4 regions of the Streptomyces sp. NPDC041814 genome follow, and region 2 is predicted to be linked to each of the others. Evidence: riboswitches for the same ligand, from Rfam matches in the RefSeq annotation. Region 2 holds a riboswitch; each other region holds the start of a gene.
What was found. Region 2 has a riboswitch for cobalamin ahead of ACZ6C6_RS02815 (prenyltransferase/squalene oxidase repeat-containing protein). Riboswitches for the same ligand answer to the same signal wherever they lie in the genome.
Positions count from the first base shown of each region.

Region 1: another riboswitch for cobalamin. It lies ahead of ACZ6C6_RS06630 (ABC transporter substrate-binding protein); the one in region 2 lies ahead of ACZ6C6_RS02815 (prenyltransferase/squalene oxidase repeat-containing protein).
Region 3: another riboswitch for cobalamin. It lies ahead of ACZ6C6_RS00290 (cobalamin biosynthesis protein); the one in region 2 lies ahead of ACZ6C6_RS02815 (prenyltransferase/squalene oxidase repeat-containing protein).
Region 4: another riboswitch for cobalamin. It lies ahead of ACZ6C6_RS11275 (ribonucleoside-diphosphate reductase subunit alpha); the one in region 2 lies ahead of ACZ6C6_RS02815 (prenyltransferase/squalene oxidase repeat-containing protein).

Region 1 covers NZ_JBVJAM010000002.1:277,832-282,932, forward strand. The annotation lists gene ACZ6C6_RS06615 (acyl-CoA dehydrogenase family protein) at 1-1,374, shown strand, start outside; gene ACZ6C6_RS06620 (acyl carrier protein) at 1,617-1,859, shown strand; gene ACZ6C6_RS06625 (beta-ketoacyl-[acyl-carrier-protein] synthase family protein) at 1,856-3,079, shown strand; cobalamin riboswitch at 3,116-3,302, shown strand; gene ACZ6C6_RS06630 (ABC transporter substrate-binding protein) at 3,365-4,393, shown strand; gene ACZ6C6_RS06635 (FecCD family ABC transporter permease) at 4,390-5,101, shown strand, end outside.
Region 2 covers NZ_JBVJAM010000001.1:618,516-623,616, forward strand. The annotation lists gene ACZ6C6_RS02795 (helix-turn-helix domain-containing protein) at 1-569, shown strand, start outside; gene ACZ6C6_RS02800 (winged helix DNA-binding domain-containing protein) at 572-1,705, shown strand; gene ACZ6C6_RS02805 (DUF3291 domain-containing protein) at 1,702-2,163, opposite strand; gene ACZ6C6_RS02810 (helix-turn-helix transcriptional regulator) at 2,211-2,849, opposite strand; cobalamin riboswitch at 2,948-3,083, shown strand; gene ACZ6C6_RS02815 (prenyltransferase/squalene oxidase repeat-containing protein) at 3,185-4,441, shown strand; gene ACZ6C6_RS02820 (SCO2322 family protein) at 4,438-5,101, shown strand, end outside.
Region 3 covers NZ_JBVJAM010000001.1:52,945-58,045, forward strand. The annotation lists gene ACZ6C6_RS00275 (class II aldolase/adducin family protein) at 1-343, opposite strand, end outside; gene ACZ6C6_RS00280 (inorganic phosphate transporter) at 487-1,752, shown strand; gene ACZ6C6_RS00285 (hypothetical protein) at 1,786-2,019, shown strand; cobalamin riboswitch at 2,167-2,294, shown strand; gene ACZ6C6_RS00290 (cobalamin biosynthesis protein) at 2,419-3,411, shown strand; gene ACZ6C6_RS00295 (cobyric acid synthase) at 3,408-4,961, shown strand; gene ACZ6C6_RS00300 (putative cobaltochelatase) at 4,958-5,101, shown strand, end outside.
Region 4 covers NZ_JBVJAM010000003.1:358,406-363,506, forward strand. The annotation lists gene mctP (monocarboxylate uptake permease MctP) at 1-1,090, shown strand, start outside; cobalamin riboswitch at 1,156-1,279, shown strand; gene ACZ6C6_RS11275 (ribonucleoside-diphosphate reductase subunit alpha) at 1,420-3,846, shown strand; gene ACZ6C6_RS11280 (ribonucleotide-diphosphate reductase subunit beta) at 3,846-4,865, shown strand; gene ACZ6C6_RS11285 (hypothetical protein) at 4,862-5,074, opposite strand.

The DNA.
Region 1 (5,101 bases), on a different contig from region 2:
GTCCACGACGGGTTCGTGCTGCACACCCCGCACTGCGGGGCGCAGAAGTTCATGCCCAACACCGGGCAGGCGGGCGGGCCCAAGTCGGGGCTCGTCGCCGCGCGGCTGCTGGCCGGCGGGGCCGACCGGGGGGTCTTCCTGCTGCTGGTTCCGCTCACCGACGCCACCGGTCCGCTGCCGGGCGTACGCGTGCGCGGACTCCCCGCCCGGATGGGCAGCCCCGTCGACCACAGCCTCACCTCGTTCGACCACGTCTTCGTGGGGCGCGAGGCGCTGCTGACGGGCCCGCAGGGGTGGATCGACGGCGACGGGGAGTTCCGCAGCGCCGTCGAGGGCCGCAGGCGCCGTTTCCTCGCCTCCATCGCCCGGGTCGTCACCGGCAGGATCTCCATGAGCGCCAGCGCCGTCGGCTCGGCGCGCGCCACGCTGGCCGTCGCGGTGCGGTACGGCGGCCACCGCCACGTCTCCGCCGGACGCGGGGCGCGGCTGCCGGTGCTCGCCTACCGCACCCACCACGGCCCGCTCGCCGAAGCCATGGCCACCGTCTTCGCCATGAGCCTGCTGCACCGCCGCGTCCTGGACCGCTGGGAGGCGGCCCAGGCGGGGCCCGAGGCCGGGCGGGAGGCGGCCGAGCGCCTGGTGGACATCGCCAAGGGCTGGATCACCTGGCAGGCCAGGGCCGTGATCGTGGAGTCCCGGGAACGCTGCGGCGCCCAGGGCCTCCTGGAGAACAACGGGATGGCCGCGCTCGTCACCGGCGTCGAGGGCGCCATCACCGCCGAGGGCGACAACCTCGCCGTCCACGCCAGGGCCGCCGCCGCCCTGCTCGCCGACCGCCCCCCGTACGAGCCGGGCGCCCCGGACAGCGGCGAACTCACCGACCTCCGGTTCCTGGTCCGGCTCCTGGGCCGCGCCGAGGAGCTGTGGTTCGCACGCGCCGGGGCCCGGGCGGCCCGGACGGCCCCCGGCGACCCGCTGGGCCGGTGGAACGCGGCGGCGGGCCCCGCGCTGCGCGGGGTCGAGGCGCACGCCTGCCGACAGGCGGCCGAGGCGTATGCGGAGGCGGTCGAGGCACTGCCCGCCGGAGCGGACCGGGACCGGCTCGGCGAATTGGCCCGGCTGTTCGCCCTGGGCCGGGTCGCGCGCGACAGCGGGGACCTGCTCGCGGCCGGCCACCTGAGCGCCGGTCAGGCGGAGGCGCTGACGGACCACACCGAACGGCTCATCGACGCGGTGGCCCCGCACCTCCCGGAGCTCGCCGACTCCTTCGCGTTCCCCGAGGAGATGCTCGCCGACTGGCCGATCGCGGGCGCCGGTTACGCCGAGGCGTACGACGATCCGGAGGCCCACTGGCACCGGGCGGCCGGCCGGTGAGGGGTACACGGGCGCGCCGCGCGGCACGCGCCGTACAAGGGCTCGGGGCGGGGGCCGCCCTCCTCGCCTACTGGACGACCGTCGCCCTGCTCGCGCGGTGGTGCGGGGCGCCCCGGCCGGATGTTGGTGAATCGGTTCGCCGCTGGGCGTAACCGGAGCGACGCTGCTCAGTTGTTCCGGCGTCGGGGCCGTGCGCACAAGCACCGGACGCCCCGCCCGGATGGCATGAGGAAAGGAAGACCATGAGCACGATCCACCCCCGCATCACCGACGTACTCAGCCGTACCTTCAAGGTGCCCGTGGCCGAGATCCTCCCGGACTCCACGATGGACAGCCTGGACATGGACTCCCTGGCGGCCGCCGAGTTCGCCGTCGTCCTCCGGGAGGCCACCGGGGTCGAGCTGGACACGGGCACCCTCACCCGGGGGACCACCCTCGCCGAGCTCACGGCGCACCTCGACGCGGCGGTGGGCGCCGCCCGATGAGGACACCGGCCATCGCCGTCACCGGGCTGGGCATGATCACCCCGGTCGGCAACGACACCGAGTCCACCTGGGAGGGGGTGTGCGCGGCCGTGAGCCCGGCCCGCACCGTCCCCGCGCTCGCCGGGTGCGCGATCGACTTCGCCTGCGTGGTCGACGGCATCGACCTGGACGCCGAGATCGGCCGCCGTACGGCCTTCCGGATGGGCCGGTACGTCAAGTTCGCGGTCCTGGCCGCCCGGGAGGCCGTCGCCGACGCCGGGCTCGACCCCGCCGGCTGGGACGGCAGCCGGGTCGCGGTCGTCGTCGGCACCAGCAGCGGGGGCTCCGCGCACCTCACCGACCAGGCGCTGGTGCTGGAGCGGCGGGGCCCGGAGGCCACGTCGCCCGCCGGGGTCCTGCTGACCATCCCCAACATGCCCGCAGCCGAGATCGCGATCGAGATGCGGGCCACCGGACCCAGCATGGCCCCCTGCACGGCCTGTTCGTCCGGCGTCACCGCGCTGTCCGTCGCCCGCGACCTGCTCGCGACCGGGCAGTGCGACGTGGCCATCGCGGGGGCGACCGAGTCGACCGTCTTCCCGATCGCCATGACCGGCTTCGCCCGGTCCGGCGCGGCCGCCCGCGCGGACGGCGACCTCTCCCGGCTTAGCCGGCCCTTCGCCGCCGACCGCGCCGGACTCGTCATGGGCGAAGGGGCCGCCGTCATGGTGCTGGAACGCGCCGCCGACGCGGAGGCCAGGGGCGCCGAACCCCGGGCCCTGATCGCCGGCACCGGCGCCACCACGGACGCCCACCACCCCACCAGCCCGCACCCCGACGGGCGGGTCGCCCGGGCCGCCGCCGAGGCCGCCCTGCGCGACGCGGGCTGGCGGGCCGACGAGGTGGAGCACGTCAACGCGCACGGCACCGCGACCGTACGCAACGACGCCGCCGAGGCCGCGCTGATCAGCCGGGTGTACCGGCACCGGCCTCCCGTCACCGCCCCCAAGGGCGTGCTCGGGCACTGCATGGGCGCGGCCGGGGCGATCGAGGCGGGGCTGACGATCCTCACCCTCCAGCGGGGGGTCGTCCCGCCGGTCGCCAACCTGGACGCGCCCGCGCCCGGGTTCGACATCGACTGCGTCACGAAGGTGCCGCTGGTGCGGCCGGTCAGCCGGGCCGTCAGCCACTCCTTCGGATTCGGCGGGCACAACGCGGTGGTGGCCCTCCAGCGCCCCTGACCGGCCGGACGCGGCGCTGAGCTGCGGGTAAGCCCGTGGTAGCGTGCCGGAGCCAGTCGAACTCCTCGTGGGAGTCAGGGAATCCGGTGCGAATCCGGAACTGACGCGCAGCGGTGAGGGGGACGGGCGGGGCCACGGCCACTGGGAGACCCGGCGTCTCCCGGGAAGGCGTCCCGTCCGAGCGAACCCGAGTCCGAAGACCTGCTGGCGACCGCCGCCCGGGACCGGGCGGCGGACCGTACAGCGGGCCCCGCGCATGGGCCCAGAGACGCCGAGGTATGCCCCGTGCCGCCCATACGTACCGCCGCTCTGCTCACCGTCGCCCTCCTGCTGCTGACGGCCTGCGGAGGGTCCCCGTCCGGGAAGGCCGACGCCGTCGGCCCGACGGACGGCTATCCGGTCACGCTCAGGAACTGCGGGCGCACCGTCACCGTGGACGCCCCGCCCCGGCGCGCGGTCTCCGTCGACCAGGGCACCACGGAGATCCTGCTCTCACTCGGCCTCCAGGACCGGATGGCCGCCACCGCCACCTGGACCGACCCCGTGATGAAGGGCCTGGAGAAGGCCAACGCGGGCGTGAAGCGGATCGCCGACAACCGGCCCTCGTCCGAGAAGGTCCTCGACCAGGAGCCGGACTTCGTCGCGGCCGACTTCGAGTCGACGCTCGCCAAGGGCGGCGTCGCCCCGCGCGAACAGTTCGAGAAGCTGGGCGTCCCCACCTATGTCTCGCCCGCCGACTGCACAGCCAAGGACAACACCAAGGACGGCGACGGCGTCCGCAGCGGCGCCCTGACCATGGACAGCGTCTACGCCGAAGTGCGCGACCTGGCCCGGGTGTTCGGCGTGCCCGAGCGCGGGGAGAAGCTGGTCGAACGGCTCGGCGACCGTATCCGTGAGGCCGCCGACGGCGTCGACGGATCCGGCACCTCCGTCATGTACTGGTTCGCCAACTCCGAGTCCCCCTACCTGGCGGGCTGCTGCGGGGCGCCGGGCATCATCACCCGGGAGCTCGGCCTGAAGAACGTCTTCGACGACACGCACGACGAATGGCCCCAGATCAACTGGGAGACCGTCGCCGACCGCAACCCGGACGTCCTGGTCATCGGCGACCTCACCCGCAAGTCGCAGACCGCCGAGAGCGCTGCCGGGAAGATCGCCTTCCTGGAGTCCAACCCCGTCACGAAGAGGATGGACGCCGTACGCCACAAGCGCTACGTCCTGCTCAGCGGCCAGGCCATGAACCCGACCATCCGCACGGTCGAGGGCGTCGAACTGGTGGCCGCCGGGCTGCGCGACCTCGGACTCGCGGGGTGACGGCCACCGCCCGGCTCACCGCTCCGCGCGAGAAGGACCCGGAGACGACGCCCGCACGCTCCCGGCTGCGCGGCGGCCTCCTGTGGACCGGCGGCCTCCTGCTGCTCGCCCTGTCCGTCGCGGTCGCCGTCACCGTCGGACCGGCCCGGATCTCCGTCGTGGACGTCTGGTCCGCCGTCGCCGCCCACCTCGGCATCGGCGAGGCCCGGCTCAGCCCGATCCGGGACGGCATCATCTGGAACCTGCGCATGCCGCGCACCCTGCTCGCCGCCGTCTGCGGGGCAGGCCTCGCGGTCTGCGGGACCGTCATGCAGTCGCTGCTGCGCAATCCGCTGGCCGACCCCTTCGTCCTCGGCGTCTCCTCCGGCGCGTCCACCGGCGCCGTCCTGGTCGTCGTGCTCGGCGTCGGCGGGGGAGCCGTGACGCTGCCGGCCGGGGCGTTCATCGGGGCCCTCTGCTCCTTCGCCCTGGTGATGCTGCTCAGCCACACCCTGGGCGGCTCCACCGACCGGGTCGTGCTCTCCGGCGTCGCGGCGATGCAGCTGTTCTCGGCGCTGACCTCGTTCGTCGTCATGACCGCCGCCGACGCCGAGCAGACCCGCGGGGTGCTGTTCTGGCTGCTCGGCTCGCTCGGCGGAGTCGGCTGGACCGATGTCTGGGTCTGCTCCGCCGTCCTCGCCGTCAGCCTGCTGATCTGCCTGGGCCACG
Region 2 (5,101 bases):
ACGCGGGCGCTGTGGTGCTGTTGACGGAGGACACCGGTACGGATGCGGGTGCGGCGGCCCGGGCGGCGGCGGCCCAGCTGGGGCAGCTGGCCCAGGCCCCGGTCACGGTGGCGGCCGCCGGTCCGGCCCGGGGCGCCGGGGAGCTGGCCGCCGCCTACGCGGAGGCGGCGCGCTGTCTGCGGGCGATGCGGGTGCTGGGGCGGACGGGCGAGGGCGCGTGCGTGGAGGAGCTGGGGTTCCTGGGCGTGGTGCTGGGCAACGCGCAGGACGTGGACGGCTTCGTGGCGGCGACGCTGGGGCCGCTGCTGGAGTACGACGCGCAGCGCGGCACGCATCTGGTGCGGACGCTGAGTGCGTACTTCGGGGCGGGCGGCAGCCTGATCCGGGCCAAGGACGAGCTGCACGTCCACGTCAACACGGTGGTGCAGCGGCTGGACCGGGTCCAGGTGCTGCTGGGCCGCGACTGGAACGAGCCGGACCGGGCGCTGGAACTCCAACTGGCTCTGCGGCTGCATCTGTTGTCGGGGTCCTCCCGGGACGCGCGGCTGCTCCGCCGGGCAGAATCCTGAACGTGACGATCACCGCGCGCGCCCTCAACCGGGCGACCCTCAGCCGCCAACTGCTCCTGGCCCGTGAGCCGCTGACCGCGGCCGAGGGAGTGCGACGGGTGGTCGCGCTCCAGGCCCAGCAGCCGGCCTCGCCCTACATCGCCCTGTGGAACCGGCTCTCGGGCTTCGCCCCGGAGGCGCTCGACGCGGCTTTCGCGGAGCGGTCGGTGGTGAAGGCGACGCTCATGCGGATCACGCTGCACGCGGTGCACGCCGAGGACTACCCGGCGTTCCGGGCGGCGATGCAGCCGGTGCTGTACGGCTCGCGGCTGGGTTCCCGGTTCACCGCGTCCGGGCTCACCCCGGCCGACGGCGAGGAGCTGGTCGCGGAGGTCGTGGAGTTCGCCCGTACACCGAGGACGTCGGCGGAGATCCAGGCGTGGCTGGCGGAGCGGTTCGGGGCGGAGCGCAAGGACGCGGTGTGGTGGGGCATGAAGAACTACGCGCCGCTCCATCACGTCCCGGCCGGTCCGCCGTGGTCCTTCGGCACGCGTGCCACGTTCATCGCGGCGGGCGAGGGCCCCGCACCCCGGGGCCGGGAGGTGGACCGGGCGGCGCTGCGCACGCTGATCCTGCGGTACCTGGCCGGGTTCGGCCCGGCGTCGGTCGCGGACGTGGCGCAGTTCTCGATGGTGGGGCGGGCGCCGGTCCGGGCGGAGCTGGCGGCCCTGGCGGACGAGGTGGAGCGGCTTCGGGGGCCGGGCGGTGAGGTGCTGTTCGACCTCCCGGGCGCCTCCCGGCCGGACGCCGACACACCGGCCCCGTCCAGGCTCATGGCGATGTGGGACTCCACGCTGCTGGCCTATGCGGACCGGGACCGGGTGATACCGCCGGAGTACCGCCCGCTGGTGATCCGGCGCAACGGGGACGTGCTGCCGACCCTGCTGGTGGACGGCTTCGTCGCGGGCGTGTGGCGGCCGACGGCCGAGGGGGTCGAGGCCACGGCGTTCCGTCCGCTGCCGCCCGCCGTCTGGGACGGACTCGCCGCGGAGGCGGATGCGTTGACCGCGTTCCTCGGCGCCCGTGAGCGGGTGGTCTACAACCGCTACCACCACTGGTGGGCGAAGCTCCCGGACGCGGATGTGCGGATGCTCTAGGGAGTGCCGGGCGGCGGGTGCGGGGCGCGGAAGGTGAAGGCGTCGGGGGTGTCGCCCTTCGCACGGAGCAGGGCGACCCGGTCCATCGCTTCCTGGACGCTCGGGCGGTGGCCGGCCGGGACCCACCACAGGGCCATGTGGTGCTCGGCCAGTCGCTCGAACCACTCGCGGCGGCGGGCCATGACCCTCAGGTGATCGCTGCGGTACACGTACGCCTTCAGCGCGTCGACCGATTCCCAGACCGAGCAGTTGAACAGGAGGAGCGGGTCCCCGTCCTCGGGGCGCAGGCCCGTCGCGTCGGTCCCGCCGTCGTCCACCATCCGCCAGACGAAGCCGGGGGCGCGGTCGGCGAGGGCGTTGATCTCGGTGAGCTGCGCGACGAAGTCGGCGAGCTGGGGGCTGTCGAGCGGGGCGAGGATGCGCCCGACGTTGACCTGGGCAAGGTGGAAGTCGTTCACGGGCCAAGCATGGCCGGGTGAACCTTCTAAAGTCAACGGATTCTTTTTTAGACTTCGGCGGCCGCCTCGGGGCCCTCGATCGCGACGCAACAGCCTTCGGGCAGCGGCTCCATGGCCGCCTTCCAGCCCTCGGGGAGCAGTCCTTCGATGCCGGCGAGGTTCATCCCGCAGACCAGGGCCGGGAATTGCTCGGCCAGCGCGTGGAACGGGCAGTTGTTGAGGCGGAGTTTCCCGCAGTCCCAGTACGGCTCGTAGCCGCGCTCGCGCAACGTGTGGACGGGGTCCGCCGCACCCGCCGCCTCCCCGGCCGCGCGCGCCGCCGCCTGCAACTCGTTGTCGAGCCCGGCGCGTTCGACCACCTCGGCGAGCAACTGGCTCACGGTGTCGTACGAACGCGGCGGTACGGACACGGCGTGCTCGCCGGCCGCCCGCCGGTACAGCTTGGAGGGCCGCCCGGCGCCGGGGCCGGTCCGGCCGGAGAGCCGCCGGAACGTGGTGTCCAGGAGCCCGGCGTCCACGAGCTTGTCCAGGTGGAACGCGGCCACGGCCCGCGTCACCCCGACCGCGTCCGCCGCGGCGTCCCGCGTGACGTCGCCCTGGGCGGCGGCCACGTGTCGGTACAGCCCACGGCGCACGGGGTCCCCGAGGACCGCCAGCGCGTCGAGGGCGGCGTCGTCACTGCTCACGGGCCCGAGTCTAGGCGGTGGCGTTTTCAGCCCCTGCGGCGCTTGAGCAGCGGGGTCCGGGGCGGCGCCCCGTTCGGGAAGGGGCGGGGAGGGGGACAAACCCCGCCCGCTAGACTGGCCGCGTCGTCACTATGCCCGTTCAGGGGGAAGCCGGTGCGAATCCGGCACTGACCCGCAGCCGTAAACCGCCGCGAGGCGAAAGTCGGAATGCCCTGCCCGAGTCGTGACCCGCTCACGCCGCCGGAACCCCGGCGGCCCGCCCCGTCGAGGAATACGGAGCCGGAGCCTGGTGCCGTGTGTGCCGTGCCCGGCCCCCAGGAGAGGCACCGCCCGCCATGACCGCACGCCGCAGCGCCACCGCGCTCGCCGTCACCGCCGCCGCGCTCTGCGCGGCCGCCGCCCCGGCCGCCGTCGCCGCGCCGTCGCCCTCTCCCTCGGCCGCCCTGCCCTCCGGGCTCTACGGCACCGGCGACCCGACGTACGACGGGGTGTGGCGGCAGTCTCTCGCCTTCCTCGCGCAGCAGGCCACCGGTGTGACTCCGGCCACGAAGGCCGTCGACTGGCTGACCGGCCAGCAGTGCGACAGCGGAGCCTTCCCCGCGTACCGTCCGGACGCCTCCGCGCCCTGCACCGACAAGACGGTGGTCGACACCAACGCGACGGCCGCCGCCGCCCAGGCGCTGCGCGCGATCGGCGGCCACCAGGACGCCGTCGCGAACGCGGTCAGCTGGCTGAAGTCCGTCCAGAACGAGGACGGCGGCTGGGGCTACACCGCCGGCAGCCCGAGCGACGCGAACTCCACGTCCATCGTGATCGGCACCCTCGCCCGGGCCGGCGAGAAGCTGGGCGACGTGACGACGCACGGCGGCAGGACCCCGTACGCCGCGCTGCTGACGTTCTCCATCCCCTGCGGCGGCAAGGACGGCGGCGCCTTCGCCTACCAGCCCGACAAGTCCGGCAAGCTCGCCGCCAACGGTGACGCCACCGCCGCCGGTGTCCTCGGCGCGCTCGGCAAGGGCCTGGTCGTCTCCGACAACGCGGCCGTGAAGGACCCCGCCTGCCACAAGGGCTCCCCGCTCGAACCGGAGCAGGCCGCGCAGAACGGCGCCTCCTACCTCACGACCGCCCTCGCGAAGAACGGCCACCTGGACCTGCCGAAGATGCCCGGCGCGGAGGACAGCGCCCCGCAGCCCGACTTCGGCAACACCGCCGACGCCGTCGTCGCCCTGTCCGCCGCCGGGCACAAGGACAAGGCGGCCGGTTCGGTCGCCTGGCTGAAGAAGAACTCCGCCGCCTGGGCGAAGCAGAGCGGCCCCGCCGCCTACGCCCAGCTGATCCTGGCCGCCCACGCGACCGGGGCCGACGTCCACGACTTCGGCGGCGCCGACCTCGTCGCCCAGCTGAACGCCACCGGCCCCGAACCGGCCGCCGTGAAGAAGCCCGAGCCGACGGCCACGGAGGACGAGGAGAAGAAGGACAGCGGCGACGGCGACGGCATCGGCGGCGTCTGGTGGTTCGTCGGCATCGGCCTCGCGGTCGGCGCGGGCGCCGGCTTCCTGATCAGCGGCCGCCGCAAGAACCAGCAGCTGTGAGCCGCGTCGCACGAGCCGCCGCGCTCCTGGTCGTCGGCGCCGTCCTGGCGCTGCTCGGCGCGGGCACGGCGCAGGCGGCGGGCTACCGCTACTGGTCGTTCTGGGAGGGCTCCGCGAGCGGCTGGTCGTACGCCACCCAGGGGCCGTCGCTCGTCCGGCCCGAGGACGGGTCGGTGCAGGGCTTCCGCTTCTCGGTGAGCGCCGACTCCCAGGACGCCTCCAAGCCGCGCGGCACCCCCGACTTCGCGAAGATCTGCGCGGACACCCCGGCGAAGGACGGCAGCAAGCGCGTCGCCGTCGTCATCGACCCGGGTACCGCGTCCGACGCGCCGGACGGGGAGACCCCGCCCCCGCCGCGTACCGCCTGCGCGCGGGTCGCGGAGGACGCGAGCAGCGCGGAGGCCCTGGCGGCGGTCGCCAAGCCGCTGCGCTACGACGCGAGCGCGATGCTCTGCGCGATCTCCGGATACCCGGCCACGGGCTGCGGCGAGCAGGTCTCCGGCCCCGCGACGGGCGGCGCGGACGGCGGCGGTTCGAACGGCGGCGGCGCGGACGGCGGCAGCAAGGCACCCGCATCGGCCGCCGCGTCCGACGCCGCCTCCACCGGCGGCCACGGCGACGACGGCGGCCCGTCCGCGGGCGTCCTCGTCGGGATCGGCG
Region 3 (5,101 bases), 570 kb from region 2:
GGACCTCGGTGACGAGAGTGGAGACGGCGGTGGCGTGGACCGCGTGGGTGTGCACGACGGCCCTGGCGTCGGTGTTCCGGTAGACGGCGAGGTGGAGGGGAAGTTCGCTGGTGGGGGCCAGAGCCCCGAAGGTCTGGTTGCCTTCCGGATCGACGCCGGTCAGATCCTCGGGGCCCAGCCGGTCGTACGGCACTCCGCTGGGCGTGACCAGCACCGTGTCGCCGACCCGGAGCGAGACGTTTCCGGAGGTTCCGACGACCAGTCCCTCGGCCGCCGTGCGGCGGGCCGCGGCCATGACCGCCTCCCATCCCCGGGCGATCGCGACGTGCTCTCGGTCACTCATACGAAGATCCTTTCCGGCCCCGCCCCGGGCGCCACCCGGGCACCGTCGCGGAGGTCACCACAGCGCCCTGCTCAGTTCATCTTCCGTTCACTCAAGTTGCCTACGTTCCACGTGCCAATGACGTCGAACGATTGCCTGGGTAAATGGAACACATCACGCTGCTGCTCGCGATAGTGATCGTGACAGCTCTAGTGTTCGATTTCACGAACGGTTTCCACGACACCGCCAACGCGATGGCCACGACCATCTCGACCGGCGCCCTCAAACCCAAGACGGCGGTCGCGATGTCCGCCGTTCTCAATCTGGTCGGCGCGTTCCTGTCCGTGGAGGTCGCCAAGACGATCTCCGGCGGGATCGTCAACGAGGACGGCCTCAGAACCGAGGTCATCTTCGCGGCGCTCGTCGGCGCCATCCTGTGGAATCTTCTGACCTGGCTGGTCGGACTGCCGTCCAGCTCCTCCCACGCACTGTTCGGCGGCCTCATCGGCGCCGCGGTGATGTCCGCCGGCTGGTCGTCGGTCAACGGCGGCACCGTCGTCACCAAGGTGCTGCTGCCCGCCGTCGCCGCACCGATCGTGGCCGGCGTCGCCGCGCTCCTGGCCACCCGCCTCACGTACCGGATCGGCGGGAAGATCCGCAACGACGCCCAGGAGAAGGCGACCGCCAAGGGCTACCGGGCGGGGCAGATCGCCTCGGCCGGGCTCGTCTCGCTCGCCCACGGCACCAACGACGCGCAGAAGACGATGGGCATCATCACCCTGGCCCTGGTCACCGGCGGCGTCCTCTCCCCCGGCTCCAACCCGCCGGTCTGGGTGATCGTGAGCGCCGGTCTCGCCATCGCCATGGGCACCTACCTCGGCGGCTGGCGCATCATCCGCACCATGGGCAGCGGCCTGACCGAGCTGAAGCCCCCGCAGGGCTTCGCCGCCCAGACCAGCGCGGCCACCGTCATCCTGGCCTCCTCGCACCTCGGCTTCTCCCTCTCCACCACGCAGTCCTGCTCCGGGGCCGTGATGGGCGCGGGCCTCGGCCGTGCCGGGGGTGTGGTCCGCTGGTCCACCGCCACCCGGATGTTCGTCGCCTGGGGCCTGACCCTGCCGGCCGCCGGCCTGGTCGGCGCGGGCGCCGAGTTCCTGACGAAGCAGGGCACCTGGGGCGTCGTGGTCGTCGCGGCCCTCCTGGTCGCCGGTTCCGGGGCGATCTGGATGCTCTCCCGCCGCAAGCCCGTCGGCCACGGCGACGTCGCACCCGGCACCGAGGACGCGGCCCCGGCCGAGCCCGCGGGTGTCGTCACCCAGGCCATCGCCGCCGTGAGCCCGCCGCCCACCGTGGCGCACGACCTCGCCGCCACCATTCCGGCGCCCGCCGGTCCCGTCGCCGCCGATCCGGCCCGACCCGCCACGGTCTGACAGACCCCGGTACTCCGGTAAAGGACACCCCGTATGAACATCGACTGGGCAGCTCTGGGCACCGTCTTCGGCGTCTCCCTCGTCGCCACCGTCGCCCTGGTGGGCCTCTTCACGCTCGGCATCGTCGGCCTCTCCAGGCAGCCGGAAACGGCCGCCGAGGGCGGTACGGCGGGCGGATCGGTCCTGCTGGCGCGCGCCGGGGCGTACGTCTGCTTCGGGCTGTGCGCGGCGGCGGTCGCGTACGGCATCTATCTGATCGTCGCCTGACGCCTCACCACCCCATCGGGCCGGACGCACCTCGTGCGCGTCCGGCCCGATGTGCGTCCGCCCACGGCGCGCCGTCGCAGGTCAACGGCGAGTTGACGGGCGTTCGCGGGGCGTGGTGGACTGCCGGAGCCATTACGGCGACAGCAGAGGAAGCCGGTGCGAATCCGGCGCGGTCCCGCCACTGTCACCGGGGAGCGGTCCCCCACCGCACGTCACGGCCCGCGCGAGCGGGCTGGAAGACCGGGGGAATCCGCCGATCCGGAAGCCAGGAGACTCCCTGTCGCCGTCACGTCGAACCAGGGCGCGGACCCTGAGTGAGGACATATCGCCATGCCCGGCTGCCGTGCGCACCTCTTCCCACAGCCCTCGTCGGCGGACTCCGGCACGGCCGGCTGAACCGTGCGTGCCGATCGCATCTACGCGTACGGCGCCACCGCCGGCCTGATCGGCGACCTGCTGCTCGGTGACCCTCGCAGGGGGCACCCGGTCGCCGCCTTCGGGCGGGCCGCCGCGGCCGTCGAGGACCGGCTCTGGCGCGACCACCGCGGCCGGGGCGCCCTGCACACCCTGATCTGCGCCGGGGGCGCCGCCGGGAGCGCCGCGCTCGCCGCCCGCGCCCTGCGCCGCCACCCCGCCGCGTCCGTGGCCCTGACCGCCGCCGCCACCTGGTCCGTCGTCGGCGGTACGTCGCTGGGGCGGGAGGCCCGGGCCATCGGCGGGGCGCTCGCCGCGGGCGACATCGAGTCGGCCCGGGAGCGGCTGCCGCACCTGTGCGGGCGCGACCCGCGGGCGCTGGACGGCCCCGGGATCGCGCGGGCCGTGGTCGAGTCCGTCGCCGAGAACACCTCGGACGCCGTGGTCGGTGCCCTCGTCTGGGGCGCCCTCGCAGGTGTCCCCGGGCTCGTCGGCTTCCGCGCCGCCAACACGCTCGACGCGATGGTCGGCCACAAGTCGCCCCGCCACCTGAGGTACGGCTGGGCCTCTGCCCGGCTCGACGACCTCGCGGGCTGGCCCGGCGCCCGGCTCACCGCCGTGCTCGCCGTGGCCTCCGGCGGCCGTCCCCGGGAGGCGGTACGGGCCTGGCGGGCGGACGCCGCGAAGCACCCGAGCCCCAACGCGGGGCCCGTGGAGGCCGCGTTCGCCGGGGCGCTCGGCGTACGGCTGGGCGGGACCCTGGCGTACGGCGGGCGCGTCGAGCACCGGCCCGTGCTCAACGGGGAGGCCGGGCGGGCGGTGGAGACCGGGGACATCGAGCGCGCCGTGCGCCTGTCGCGCCGGGTGGGCGTGCTCGCCCTCGGCGTCACCGTGGCCGCCCGGCTGGGCGCGGCGGCCCTCGCGCGCCGGGCCCGGAGACCTCACGGATCCCGTACTGCTGGACGGAGAGCGATATGAGCGGCGGACTGCTGGTCGCCGGGACCACATCGGACGCGGGCAAGAGCGTCGTCACGGCGGGCATCTGCCGCTGGCTGGTGCGCCGGGGGGTGAAGGTCGCCCCGTTCAAGGCGCAGAACATGTCGCTGAACTCCTTCGTCACCCGCGAGGGCGCCGAGATCGGCCGGGCCCAGGCGATGCAGGCCCAGGCCGCCCGCGTCGAGCCGACCGCCCTGATGAACCCGGTGCTGCTCAAGCCCGGCGGCGACCGCTCCAGCCAGGTCGTCCTGATGGGGCGGCCGGTCGGCGAGATGAGCGCCCGCGGCTACCACGGCGGGCGGCAGGAGCGCCTGCTGTCCACCGTCACGGACTGCCTGGAGCAGTTGCGGAGCACGTACGACGCGGTGATCTGCGAGGGCGCGGGCTCGCCCGCCGAGATCAATCTGCGCCGCACGGACATCGTGAACATGGGCATCGCCCGGGCCGCGCGCTTCCCGGTCATGGTGGTCGGGGACATCGACCGCGGCGGGGTGTTCGCCTCGTTCTTCGGGACGACCGCGCTGCTCGCGCCGGAGGACCAGGAGCTGATCGCGGGATATCTGGTCAACAAGTTCCGGGGCGACGTCTCACTGCTGGAGCCGGGGCTCGACATGCTGCGCGATCTGACGGGCCGTCCCACGTACGGGGTGCTGCCCTTCGCGCACGGGCTCGGCATCGACGAGGAGGACGGCCTCAGGGTGTCGCTGCGCGGCACCGTGCGCGAGTCGACGGTCGCGCCGCCGCACGGCGAGGACGTCCTGCGCGTCGCCGTGTGCGCGATCCCGCTGATGTCGAACTTCACCGATGTGGACGCGCTGGCCGCCGAACCGGGCGTCGTCGTCCGCTTCGTGGACCGGCCCGAGGAGCTGGCCGACGCCGACCTCGTCATCGTGCCGGGCACCCGGGGCACCGTGAAGGCGCTCGCCTGGCTGCGCGAGCGCGGGCTCGCCGGGGCGCTGCGGCGGCGCGCCGCCGAGGGGCGGCCGGTGCTCGGCATCTGCGGCGGCTACCAGATCCTGGGCGAGCGCGTCGAGGACGAGGTGGAGTCGCGCGCCGGCCGGGTCGACGCGCTGGGCCTGCTGCCCGTGCGCGTCCGCTTCGAGCGCGAGAAGACCCTGGCCCGGCCGTCCGGAGTGGCGCTCGGTGAGCCCGTCGAGGGCTACGAGATCCACCACGGGGTCGCCGATGTGCGCGGCGGCGAACCCTTCCTGACGGACGGCCGGGGCACCCCGCTGGACGGCTGCCGCTCCGGGGCGGTGTGGGGGACGCACTGGCACGGTTCGCTGGAGAGCGACGCGTTCCGCCGCCGGTTCCTGACCGAGGTCGCCCGGATCGCGGGCCGCCGCTTCGTGCCCGCCCCCGACACCTGCTTCGCCGCGCTGCGCGAGGAACAGCTCGACCGCCTCGGCGACCTGATCGAGGAGCACGCGGACACCGACGCGCTGTGGCGGCTCATCGAGTCGGGCGCGCCGTCCGGTCTGCCGTTCATCCCGCCCGGCGCGCCCGCCATCCCCGTCAAGGAGGCCCTGTGAGTACGCCCTACCCCTTCACCGCCATCGTCGGCCAGGACGACCTGCGGCTCGGGCTGCTGCTCAACGCGGTCAGCCCGGCCGTGGGCGGGGTCCTGGTCCGCGGCGAGAAGGGCACCGCCAAGTCGACCGCCGTACGCGCG
Region 4 (5,101 bases), on a different contig from region 2:
GATCGCGTTCGCGGTGCTCGCCGCGTACACCTACTCGTCGGGGCTGCGGGCGCCCGCGCTGATCGCGTTCGTCAAGGACGGGCTGATCTACCTGGTCATCGCCGTCGCGATCATCTACATCCCGATCAAGCTGGGCGGCTTCGACGACATCTTCGCCTCCGCCCAGGACAAGTTCACCAAGGCGGGCGCGGGCGGACTCGCACCGCCCGAGGCCGGGCACTGGGGTTACGCCACGCTGGCACTCGGCTCCGCGCTGGCGCTGTTCATGTACCCGCACTCGATCACGGCGACGCTCTCCAGCCGCAGCCGTGAGGTGATCCGCCGCAACACCACGATCCTGCCGCTGTATTCGCTGATGCTGGGCCTGCTCGCGCTGCTCGGCTTCATGGCGATCGCCGCCGGCGTCAAGGTGGACAACGGCCAGCTGGCCATCCCGCAGCTCTTCGAGAACATGTTCCCCGACTGGTTCGCCGGGGTGGCCTTCGCCGCGATCGGCATCGGCGCCCTGGTGCCGGCCGCGATCATGTCCATCGCCGCGGCGAACCTGTTCACGCGCAACATCTACAAGGACTTCCTGAAGCCGGACGCGACGCCCGAGCAGGAGACCAAGGTCTCCAAGCTGGTCTCGCTGCTGGTCAAGGTCGGCGCGCTCGCCTTCGTCCTCACCATGGACAAGACCGTCGCGATCAACTTCCAGCTGCTGGGCGGGATCTGGATCCTCCAGACCATGCCGGCCCTGGTCGGCGGCCTGTTCACCCGGTGGTTCCACCGCTGGGCGCTCATCGCCGGCTGGGCGGTCGGCATGATCTACGGCACGGCTGCCGCGTACGGGGTCGCGAGCCCGACGCAGAAGCACTTCGGCGGGTCCTCCAAGGAGATCCCGGGCCTCGGCGAGATCGGCTACATCGGCCTCACCGCGTTCGTGCTGAACGTCGTGGTCGTCGTCGTCCTCACCTTCGTCCTGAACGCGGTCAAGGCCCCCGTCGGGACCGACGAGACCTCCCCCGGCGACTACACCGCGGACGCGGGCGACCCGGGCGTCCAGGAGAAGCTGCCGCCGGCCACGGCGGGAGCACCCGGCGGTCACTGACCGCACACCTTGACGCCACGCGACACAACATGTGGGGGCTGCCCGGCAGGGCGGCCCCCACATGTATGCTCATGCTCGCTGTCGCCGCAGGGGAATCCGGTGTGAATCCGGAACTGTCCCGCAACGGTGTTTCGGTGTGCTTCGGCACACCCGACAAGTCCGAGGACCTGCCGACGGCGCATCCGGCTCGACCGAACCGGATGCCCAGACGTCCGGGCCTCGTGGGATGGGCCGGTGGACGCCGCACGGAGTGCCGCCCCGCCCGGGCCCCTCCTGCCCGGCTGCCCCCGCTCCCCGCCGGCCCAGAGCCGAGCGAGGGAGAGCACCACGTGACCATCGCGCCAGCCGATCCGGCTTCAGCGGCCGCATCAACGGGAACCACGAGCGACGGACCGGGCACCGCACTGCTGCGGACCCTGACCGACCTCACCGCGGACCTGCCCGACACCGACCCCGGCCGCGTCGCCGCCGCCGCGCTGCGCGGCCGCAACGCCCGGTCGGACGAGGCGGAGCTGCGCTCGCTGGCCACCGAGGCCGCGGCGGGCCTCATCTCCGAGGACCCGGCCTACTCCCGCCTCGCCGCCCGGCTGCTCACCCGGTCCATCGCGGACGAGGCCGCCGGACAGGGTGCCACCTCGTTCGCCGCCTCGGTCGCCGTGGGCCACCGCGAGGGCCTGATCGCGGACCGGACCGCCGAGTTCGTCACGCTCCACGCGACCGCCCTGGACGCCCTGGTCGAGCGGTCGCTCGCGGACGGGGCCGACGACCGCTTCGGGTACTTCGGGCTGCGTACCCTGCACAGCCGCTACCTGCTGCGCCACCCGATCACGCGCCAGGTCATCGAGACCCCCCAGCACTTCATGCTCCGGGTCGCCGCCGGGCTCGCCGAGGACACCTCCGAGCGGGCGCTGGACGAGGTCGCGGCGCTGTACGGGCTGATGAGCCGGCTGGACTACCTGCCGTCCTCGCCGACGCTCTTCAACTCCGGCACCCGCCACCCGCAGATGTCGTCCTGCTACCTGCTCGACTCGCCGCTGGACGAGCTGGACTCGATCTACGACCGCTACCACCAGGTGGCCCGCCTGTCGAAGCACGCGGGCGGCATCGGCCTCTCGTACTCCCGCATCCGCGCCCGGGGCTCGCTGATCCGGGGCACCAACGGGCATTCCAACGGCATCGTGCCGTTCCTCAAGACGCTGGACGCCTCCGTGGCCGCCGTGAACCAGGGCGGCCGCCGCAAGGGTGCCGCCGCGGTCTACCTGGAGACCTGGCACGCGGACATCGAGGAGTTCCTGGAGCTCCGCGACAACACGGGCGAGGACCAGCGGCGCACGCACAACCTGAACCTGGCGCACTGGATCCCGGACGAGTTCATGCGCCGCGTCGACGCGGACGCCGCCTGGTCGCTGTTCTCCCCGGCGGACGTGCCGGAGCTGGTCGACCTGTGGGGCGACGCGTTCGACGCCGCGTACCGGGCCGCCGAGGCGAAGGGCCTGGCCCGCAAGACCATGCCGGCCCGCGAGCTGTACGGCCGGATGATGCGGACCCTGGCGCAGACCGGTCAGGGCTGGATGACGTTCAAGGACGCCTCCAACCGCACCGCGAACCAGACCGCCGAGCCGGGCAGGGTCGTGCACTCCTCGAACCTGTGCACCGAGATCCTGGAGGTCACCGACGACGGCGAGACGGCCGTCTGCAACCTCGGTTCGGTCAACCTCGGCGCGTTCGTCAAGGGCTCCTCGATCGACTGGGAGCGGCTGGACGCCACCGTGCGCACCGCGGTGACCTTCCTCGACCGCGTGGTGGACATCAACTTCTACCCGACCGAGCAGGCCGGCCGGTCCAACGCCCGCTGGCGGCCGGTGGGCCTGGGCGCGATGGGCCTCCAGGACGTCTTCTTCCAGCTGCGGCTGCCCTTCGACTCGCCCGAGGCCCGCGCGCTCTCCACGAAGATCGCCGAGCGCGTCATGCTCGCCGCGTACGAGGCGTCCTGCGCCCTCGCGGAGCGCCCCCAAACACCTTCGACAGGCTCCGGTGCAGGGGGGACCCCCCTGGGTCCGCTGCCCGCCTGGTCCGAGACCCGGGCCGCGCGCGGGGTGCTGCACCCGGACCACTACGACGTGGAGCTGAACTGGCCGGAGCGCTGGGATGCCCTGCGGGCCCGGATCGCGAGGAGCGGGATGCGCAACTCGCTGCTCCTGGCCATCGCCCCGACCGCGACGATCGCCTCGATCGCGGGGGTCTACGAGTGCATCGAGCCCCAGGTCTCCAACCTCTTCAAGCGGGAGACCCTGAGCGGTGAGTTCCTCCAGGTCAACGGCTACCTGGTGGACGAGCTGAAGCGGCTCGGCGTGTGGGACGCGCGGACGCGTGAGGCGCTGCGCGAGTCGAACGGCTCGGTGCAGGGCTTCGCGTGGATCCCGGCGGACGTGCGGGCGCTGTACCGCACCGCGTGGGAGATCCCGCAGCGCGGCCTGATCGACATGGCGGCGGCCCGTACGCCGTTCCTCGACCAGAGCCAGTCGCTCAACCTGTTCCTGGAGACGCCGACGATCGGCAAGCTCTCCTCGATGTACGCGTACGCCTGGAAGCAGGGCCTGAAGACGACGTACTACCTGCGGTCGCGTCCGGCCACCCGGATCGCCCGGGCCGCGTCGGCCGCCGCGACCGTCCCCGTACAGCAGGCGCAGGCGCCCGACGCGGAGGCCATCGCCTGCTCCCTGGAAAACCCCGAGTCCTGCGAGGCATGCCAGTAATGAGCACCACCCCCACCGAACAGAACCTGCTCGACCCGGGCTTCGAACTGACCATGCGGCCCATGCGCTACCCGGACTTCTACGAGCGCTACCGGGACGCGATCAAGAACACCTGGCACGTGGAGGAGGTTGACCTCCACTCGGACGTGCCGGACCTCGCCAGGATGACGCCCGCCGAGCAGCACCTGATCGGGCGGCTGGTCGCGTTCTTCGCGACGGGTGACTCGATCGTCGCGAACAACCTGGTGCTGACCCTGTACAAGCACATCAACTCCCCCGAGGCCCGGCTGTATCTGTCGCGGCAGCTGTTCGAGGAGGCCGTGCACGTCCAGTTCTATCTGACGCTGCTCGACACCTACCTGCCCGACCCGGACGACCGCGCGGCGGCTTTCGCGGCGGTGAAGAACATCCCCTCGATCCGCGAGAAGGCGGAGTTCTGCTTCCGGTGGATGGACTCGGTGGAGAAGATCGACCGGCTGGAGTCGAAGGCGGACCGCCGCCGCTTCCTGCTGAACCTGATCTGCTTCGCGGCGTGCATCGAGGGGCTGTTCTTCTACGGCGCCTTCGCGTACGTGTACTGGTTCCGCTCGCGCGGGCTGCTGCACGGCCTGGCCACCGGGACCAACTGGGTCTTCCGCGACGAGACCATGCACATGAACTTCGCGTTCGAGGTCGTGGACACGGTCCGCAAGGAGGAGCCGGATCTCTTCGACGACGCGCTCCAGCAGCAGGTCACCGACATGCTGAAGGAGGCCGTCGAGGCGGAGCTGCAGTTCGGCCGCGATCTGTGCGGCGACGGGCTGCCCGGCATGAACACCGAGTCGATGCGCGCGTACCTGGAGTGCGTCGCCGACCAGCGGCTCACCCGGCTGGGGTTCCCGGCGGTGTACGGATCGGAGAACCCGTTCGCGTTCATGGAGCTCCAGGGGGTCCAGGAGCTCACGAACTTCTTCGAGCGGCGCCCGTCGGCGTACCAGGTGGCCGTGGAGGGCACGGTCGCCTTCGACGACGACTTCTAGACCCTCGCCCAGCTCCTGAGGTACGGACGCCGTGCGGCCCCCGCCGGCCGCGCGGCGTCCGCGCTTTGCGGTGGGCGGGTGCTCCGGTCCTGTTCCGCTTCGCGCAGCTCGCGGTCGATGCGGCGTTCGCGGGCCATGCCGACCAGTGCGGGCAGCAGGACGAGGGCGAAAAGTGCGGAAATGCCGAGGAAGTTCAGGAATGTGTTCATGCCTCTACTGTCCTCGTTCCGGCGAAG